One region of the Streptomyces sp. NBC_01237 genome, then DNA from elsewhere that is predicted to be linked to it. Evidence: riboswitches for the same ligand, from Rfam matches in the RefSeq annotation. Region 1 holds a riboswitch; the other holds the start of a gene.
What was found. Region 1 has a riboswitch for S-adenosylmethionine ahead of OG251_RS10280 (aminotransferase class V-fold PLP-dependent enzyme). Riboswitches for the same ligand answer to the same signal wherever they lie in the genome.

Region 1 (3,816 bases):
CTCGTCCGGCGTACCGGCGCCGAAGCTGACCCGGATCGCGTTGAGCGAGCGCTCGCCCGGCTCCGCCTCCGGCGCGCCGCACTCCCCCGGGTCCTGCGGGTCGCTGCCCAGCAGGGTGCGGATCAGCGGGTGCGCGCAGAAGAGGCCGTCGCGGACCCCGATGCCGTACTCCGCGGAGAGCGCGGCGGCGAAGTGCGAGCTGTTCCAGCCCTCCACCACGAAGGAGATCACGCCGACGCGCGGGGCATCGTCGCCGAACAGCGAGAGCACCCTGACCTCGGGGACCTCGGCGAGACCCGCGCGGACCCCGGCGACGAGCCGCTGCTCACGGGCGACCAGGTTGTCGAAGCCCGCCTCGGTCAGCGCCTTGCAGGCGGAGGCGATGGAGTAGACGCCGATGACGTTGGGCGAACCGGCCTCGTGGCGGGCGGCGGTGGTGTGCCAGTCCACGTCCACACCGCCGTCGGTGCGCCGCGCGACCTTGCGGGAGGCGCCACCGCCGGCCAGGTACGGCTCCGCGGCCTGGAGCCAGTCCGCGCGGCCCGCGAGGACGCCCGAGCCGAACGGCGCGTAGAGCTTGTGCCCGGAGAAGGCGATCCAGTCGACGTCCAGCTCGGCGATGTCGACGGGGTGGTGCGGGGCGAGCTGGGCGGCGTCCAGGACGATCCGGGCGCCGTGCGCGTGGGCGGCGGCGGCCAGTTCCTTCACCGGCCACAGTTCACCGGTGACGTTGGAGGCGCCGGTGACACAGACCAGGGCCGGGCCGTAGGGGTCACGGTCGGCGAGCGCCCGCTCCAGGGTCTCGACGGCCTGGGCCGGGGTGCGCGGCGCGTTGAGGTAGGTGACCCGGGCGTCGCGCCAGGGCAGCAGGGAGGCGTGGTGCTCGGTCTCGTACACGAACACCTGGCAGTCGGCGGGGAGTACGGCGGCCAGCAGGTTGAGCGAGTCCGTGGTCGAGCGGGTGAAGACCACCTGGTCCTCGGCACGGCAGCCGAGGAAGTCCGCGACGACCGTGCGGCTGTTCTCGAACAGGTCGGTGGAGAGCTGCGAAAGGTACCCGGCTCCCCGGTGGACACTGCCGTAGTACGGGGCGTACGCCGCGACGTCGTCCCACACCCGCTGGAGCGCCGGGGCGCTCGCCGCGTAGTCGAGGGCGGCATAGGTGACTTCTCCGCCCGTAACCAGCGGAACAGTGACGTCCTTACCCAGAACCGGCAGCGGTGCACAAATGGACTGGTCAGTGGCAGCGGTGGAGACAGACATGGCGAACTCCCGTAACAAGGCAGGCGAATTCCCCGCGCCGGCGGATACGCGGCAGCGCGGGAAAAAGAAGGAAGGGTGTGCGGAAGAGGGCCGAAGGCCCTAACGCATTCGCTTGCTCACAAGAGGCTCCCTAGGGACCAGGACCCCGGGGGTTGGCATTCGACAATGCCGAGGGGCCCGCGCTTGCCGCAGACCTCGCTGCCTACGGCCTGGTCTTCACCCGGGGCACCCCGCCACGGACGGAGGGTTGCCGGACAGCGGGCCGGGGCCGTAGTCGCTGTCACTCATGACCTGCGCAGCATCTTGCCATACGTACACGCATGCGCAAGGGCGCAGTCCGTCATTCGGACTGCGCCCTTGCTCACAGCGCACACCCCTCGGGACGCGCGTCCCGCGCCGAGGGCCGGCCCTCAGGCGTTGCTGGCCGCGACCCAGCGCTCCAGCGCCCGCTTGGCCGCGCCCGAGTCGATGGAAGCGGCGGCCTCGGTGATCTTCGCCGCGATCTGCTCGTTCAGCGTGCCCGCGCCCGGGTCCAGCGCGACCAGGGCCGCGGCCGAGTTGAGCAGCACGGCCTCCCGCACGGGCCCCCGCTCGCCGTCCAGCAGCCGACGGGCGACATCGGCGTTGTACGAGGCGTCGGCGCCGCGCAGCGCCTCGACGGGCACCAGCTCCAGGCCGACGTGACGCGGGTCGAACGGCTCCTCGCGCACCTGGCCGTCGCGGACCACCCAGACACGCGAGGTGGCGGTGGTGGTCAGCTCGTCGAGACCGTCGTCGCCGCGGAAGACCAGCGCGGAATTGCCCCGGTCGGCGAGCACGCCCGCGACGATGGGTGCCATACGGGCGTCGGCGACCCCGACGGCCTGGGCGCGCACCCGGGCGGGGTTGGTGAGCGGGCCCAGGATGTTGAAGGTGGTCTGCGCGCCCAGTTCCTTGCGGGCCTTGGCCGCGTACCGCAGGGCGGGGTGGAACTTCACGGCGAAGCAGAAGGTGATGCCCGCCTCCTCGGCCACCTCGACGACCCGCTGCGGGGTGAGGTCGAGGTTGACGCCCAGCTTCTCCAGTACGTCGGAGGAGCCGCTCGCCGACGAGGCGGCGCGGTTGCCGTGCTTGACGACCTTGGCGCCGGTCCCCGCGATGACGATCGCGGACATCGTGGAGATGTTGACCGTCTTGGCGAGGTCGCCGCCGGTGCCGACGATGTCGACCGTGCGGCCCGGTACGTGAATGGTCCTGGCGTGCTCGTACATCGCCCGGACGAGCCCGGTGACCTCGTCCACGGTCTCGCCCTTGGCCCGCAGCGCGACCGCGAAGCCGGCGATCTGCGCGTCGGTCGCCTCACCGCTCATGATGCGGTCCATGGCCCACGCGGTGTCGTCCGAGGTGAGGTCCTCACCACGCAGCAGGGGGTTCAGCACGCCGGGCCAGGAACGGTCCGCCACGCTGCCGCCGCCGCTCGGGGTCGCCACGTTCATGGTCCGCTCCTGGGGTCCACAGCCGGTAAGGGAATGGCTCCACCCTATCCAGCGCCGGAGACCGCGAAGAGCCCCGTCCATCGAATGGACGGGGCTCCTGCTGTGGCGATCAGTTCAGGCGATCAGTGGTGACCGTGGCCGCTGGTGATCTCCTTGTACTCCTCGGCGGTGGGCTTGGCGATCTGGCTTTCCTCGCCGTAGAAGCCCTTGCTGAGCTTGACGCGCAGCTTCTCGACGACGGAGACCTTGCGCTTGACACCGTTCTCGTCGACCAGCGGGCCGATCTCGGCCGGCTTGTACTGCTCGTGCGCGGTGAGCGTGTGCAGCTGGCCCTGGCTGAGCGGCTCGTGGATCTCGACGAACTCACCGTGCGGCAGGCGCTTGATGATGCCGGACTCGCGCCCGTGCAGCACCTTCTCCCGGTCCCGGCGCTGGAGGCCCAGGCAGATCCGCTTGGTGATGATGAACGCGATGACCGGTCCGGCGAAGAAGAAGATCCGGACGAACCACGAGATGGCGTTCAGCGACAGGTGGAAGTGCGTGGCCCACAGGTCGTTTCCACCACCGACCAGACCGATGAAGTACGCCGTGATCCAGGCGACACCGAAGGCCGTGCGGGTCGGGGCGTTGCGCGGGCGGTCCAGGATGTGGTGCTCGCGCTTGTCGCCGGTGACCCAGGACTCGATGAACGGCCAGACCGCGATCGCGGTGAGGACGACACCGAAGAGCACCAGCGGGATGAACACGCCCAGGACCAGTGTGTGACCCCAGAGGTTGATCTCCCAGCCAGGCATCACTCGGACCAGACCCTCGGCGAAGCCCATGTACCAGTCGGGCTGTGCGCCGGTGGAGACCTGATCGATCCGGTACGGGCCGATGGCCCAGATCGGGTTGATCGAGGCGATGCCCGCGATGAGGGCGATGATGCCGAAGACCAGGAAGAAGAACCCTCCGGCCTTCGCCATGTACACCGGCAGCAGGGGCATGCCGACGACGTTCTTGTTGGTCCGGCCGGGACCCGCGAACTGCGTGTGCTTGTGGTAGAAGACCAGGATCAGGTGGCCGACCAGCAGACCGA
Region 2 (3,816 bases), 2.7 Mb from region 1:
TCGCCGCCCGGTGCCCCACGCGGCCCGGTGCCTCACGCGGCCCGGCGCTCGGTGTACTCCGCGATCTCCCGCATCGGCGGCCGCTCCTCCGTGTCCACCGCATGGGTGCGCGGTACGAAGCCGTTCTCGCCCCGCTCGAACTGGGTGAGCGCGGGCCGCACCAGATGTCCCCGGGAGAGCCGCAGCTGCGCGGTGCGGTAGATCGCCGCCGCCATCCGGCCCAGCGCCTGACCGTCCTGGTGGCGGTGCTTGCGTACGCCGACATCGACCTGCGCCAGCGCGTCCAGGCCCACGGTGTGCAGGGCGTCGACGAGCAGCCCCAGCTCCACTCCGTAGCCGACCGGGAAGGGCAGCCGCTCCAGCAGGGAGCGCCGCACCGCGTATTCGCCGCCCAGCGGCTGGACGAACCCGGCCAGCTGCGGCCAGTGCAGATTGAGCAGGGGGCGCGCCACCAGCTCCGTGACCCGACCGCCCTGACCTGCGGTTTCGCCCAGGGGGCGGTCGTACATCGCCTTGACGAACTGCACGGACGGGTCGGTGAGCAGCGGTCCGACGATGCCGGAGACGAAGTCGGCGGAGAAGTCCTTGAGGTCGGCGTCGATGAAGCAGACGATCTCACCGCTCGTCACCAGCAGTGACCGCCACAACACCTCGCCCTTGCCGGGCAGGGCCGGTATCCGCGGGAGTATCGCGTCCCGGTGCACCACCCGGGCGCCCGCGCGGCGGGCGGCCTCGGCGGTGGCGTCGGTGGAGCCGGAGTCGATCACCACCAGCTCATCGACGAGCCGGACCTCCTCCATCAGCTCGCGCCGGATCGTCGACACGATCGCGCCGACCGTCGCCTCCTCGTTCAGCGCGGGCAGGACGACACTCACGCTCGCCCGGTGTGGATCCCTGGCCCGCGCGGCGACGAGCCGGTCCAGCGGGCGGTCGGCGGCCGACCAGGAACGCCTGGTCAGCCAGCGTTCCACCTCTTCCAGCACGGTCGATACTCCCTGTATGTGATTCATCTCGCGGTTCGGACGACTATCTCAACGGTCCGGTGCTTCGGTTACAGTCTTGAACAACGCGGATGACCGTCGCATGTCGGGGTCCGTCCGCCAATAAATGCCTGGATCGAAGATCCAGTGCCACAGCGCTCATCCAGAGGGACTGAGGGAACGGCCCGTTGAAGTCCCGGCAACCCTCCCGCCGACCGTTGAGGTCACGGTGGGGAAGGTGCCAATTCCGTCTTGTGGCGAAATGCGTCGCAAGGAAGATGAGGAGAAAGGGACCTCCGCCATCATGGCTGTTCAGACTGTTGCCGCATCCACCGATTCTGCTGTCTCCGCTGTGGATCTCGGCCCCGCCGCCGCGCTTTCCTGCCGCGAGTGCGGTGAGCGTTTCGAGCTCGGCCCCCTCTTCGCCTGCGCGTCCTGTTTCGGGCCGCTCGAAGTGGCGTACGACCTGCCGAGCGGTACCCCGGACGAGCTGAAGAAGCGCATCGAGGCCGGACCGAACAACATCTGGCGCTACGCGCCGCTGCTGCCGGTCCCCGCCGATGTCGCGGACAAGCCCAACATCAACCCCGGCTTCACCAAGCTGGTCAAGGCCGACAACCTCGCCCGTGAACTGGGCGTCACCGGTGGCCTGTACGTCAAGGACGACTCCGGGAACCCGACGCACTCCTTCAAGGACCGCGTCGTGGCCATCGCCGTCGAGGCCGCCCGCGCCTTCGGGTTCACCACCCTGTCCTGCTCCTCCACCGGCAACCTCGCCGGTGCGGTGGGCGCCGCCGCCGCCCGCGCCGGCTTCCGGTCCTGCGTGTTCATCCCGCACGACCTGGAGCAGGGCAAGGTCGTCATGGCCGCTGTGTACGGCGGTGAGCTGGTCGGCATCGAGGGCAACTACGACGACGTCAACCGCTTCTGCTCGGAGCTCATCGGCGACCCGCTCGGCGAGGGCTGGGGCTTCGTCAACGTCAACCTGCGGCCGTACTACGGCGAGGGCTCCAAGACGCTGGCGTACGAGATCTGCGAGCAGCTCGGCTGGCAGCTGCCCGACCAGATCGTCATCCCGATCGCGTCCGGCTCGCAGCTCACGAAGATCGACAAGGGCCTCCAGGAGCTGATCAAGCTCGGTCTGGTCGAGGACAAGCCGTACAAGATCTTCGGTGCCCAGGCCGAGGGCTGCTCCCCGGTCTCCACCGCCTTCAAGGCCGGTCACGACGTCGTGCGTCCCCAGAAGCCGAACACGATCGCCAAGTCCCTGGCGATCGGCAACCCGGCCGACGGCCCGTACGTCCTGGACATCGCCCGCCGCACCGGTGGTGCCGTCGACGACGTCAACGACGAGCAGGTCGTCGACGCGATCAAGCTGCTGGCCCGCACCGAGGGCATCTTCGCGGAGACGGCGGGCGGGGTGACGGTCGGCGTGACGAAGAAGCTGATCGAGGCCGGTCTGCTCGACCCGTCGCTGACCACCGTCGTCCTGAACACCGGTGACGGCCTCAAGACGCTCGACGCGGTGGCCGCGACCTCGCAGGCGACCGCGACCATCCGGCCGAGCCTGGACGCATTCCGCGAAGCCGGCCTCGCCGCCCTCTGATCACCCCGAGACCGAAGGAAGGCACCCCACCATGAGCGTCAAGGTCCGCATCCCCACCATCCTCCGCACCTACACGGACGGCCAGGCCGAGGTCGCTGCGGAGGGCACCAACCTCTCCGAGGTCATCGAGTCCCTGGAGAAGAACCACCCGGGCATCGCCGCCCGTGTCCTGGACGACCAGGGCAAGCTGCGCCGCTTCGTCAACGTGTACGTCAACGATGACGACGTGCGCTTCGAGGGCGGCCTGAAGACGGCCACCCCGGACGGCGCGGGCATTTCGATCATTCCGGCAGTGGCCGGAGGCTGCTGACTTCACCGCGTGACCCCGATTGCCCCCTCCGCGAGAGAAGCGGAGGGGGCAATTCTGCATGGTTGAGCGGGGTAGAGTTGGGGAAGCGCCCTCCGCTGCCCGTGCCGCCCGCATATGAGAATGCGCCCGGTCACGACAAGAAGCAGCCAATGTGGTTGAGCACCTTGCGACGTAAGTTCCCTTTGTCGGGCCCGACTTGCCCAGGATCCTCACGTATTCCTCATATTCGAGTGTTCAGCCATGCCCAGAATTCTCGTCCGATTGACCTGTTGCAGAGGGCAGTTGGGCAGATACATTCGGCCGCGGTCGACGCGCTACGGCGCACGCACCCTCTCCTTTCGGAGGGTGAGTTCTGACCCGGGCCCGCGAAGTGCGGTCCTGTGCAAGGGCCAGTAATAGGGGAGTTAGGCATGGCTCAGGGCACCGTCAAGTGGTTCAACGCGGAGAAGGGGTACGGCTTCATCGCGGTCGACGGTGGTGCGGATGTTTTCGTCCACTACAGCGCGATCCAGATGGACGGGTACCGCACCCTCGAAGAGGGTCAGCGAGTTGAATTCGAGATCTCGCAGGGCCAGAAGGGGCCGCAGGCGGACATGGTCAAGCTCGCCGTCGGCTGAGCTCGGCGCGGTCGGCCAACGACACTACTCACGCACGGAGGGCCCGTACCCCATGGGGTACGGGCCCTCCGTGCGTGCCGGGCGATGTGTGCCGGTGGTGTGAGCCGCGGTATCCGCCACCACCTGTGCCAGGGCATCCGCCGCGATGTGGTGCCACGATGTGCGCCGCCCGCGCGCCGGGTGACTGCTCCGGCCGCCCCCGGAGGGTGGCCCCACTGCTGTCCCGCCGCTGTCCCGTGACCGGCGCGTGGCGGTCCTGCGAGGGGCCTGTGGCTGTCCACAAACCATGGCACCTGCTTGCAC

Region 2: another riboswitch for S-adenosylmethionine. It lies ahead of thrC (threonine synthase); the one in region 1 lies ahead of OG251_RS10280 (aminotransferase class V-fold PLP-dependent enzyme).

What each region holds. Positions count from the first base shown of each region.
Region 1 covers NZ_CP108508.1:2,306,698-2,310,513, forward strand. The annotation lists gene OG251_RS10280 (aminotransferase class V-fold PLP-dependent enzyme) at 1-1,263, opposite strand, end outside; SAM riboswitch class IV at 1,438-1,555, opposite strand; gene trpD (anthranilate phosphoribosyltransferase) at 1,674-2,738, opposite strand; gene qcrB (cytochrome bc1 complex cytochrome b subunit) at 2,861-3,816, opposite strand, start outside.
Region 2 covers NZ_CP108508.1:5,033,975-5,037,790, forward strand. The annotation lists gene OG251_RS22380 (glucosyl-3-phosphoglycerate synthase) at 33-983, opposite strand; SAM riboswitch class I at 1,137-1,265, shown strand; gene thrC (threonine synthase) at 1,285-2,586, shown strand; gene OG251_RS22390 (MoaD/ThiS family protein) at 2,618-2,896, shown strand; gene OG251_RS22395 (cold-shock protein) at 3,307-3,513, shown strand.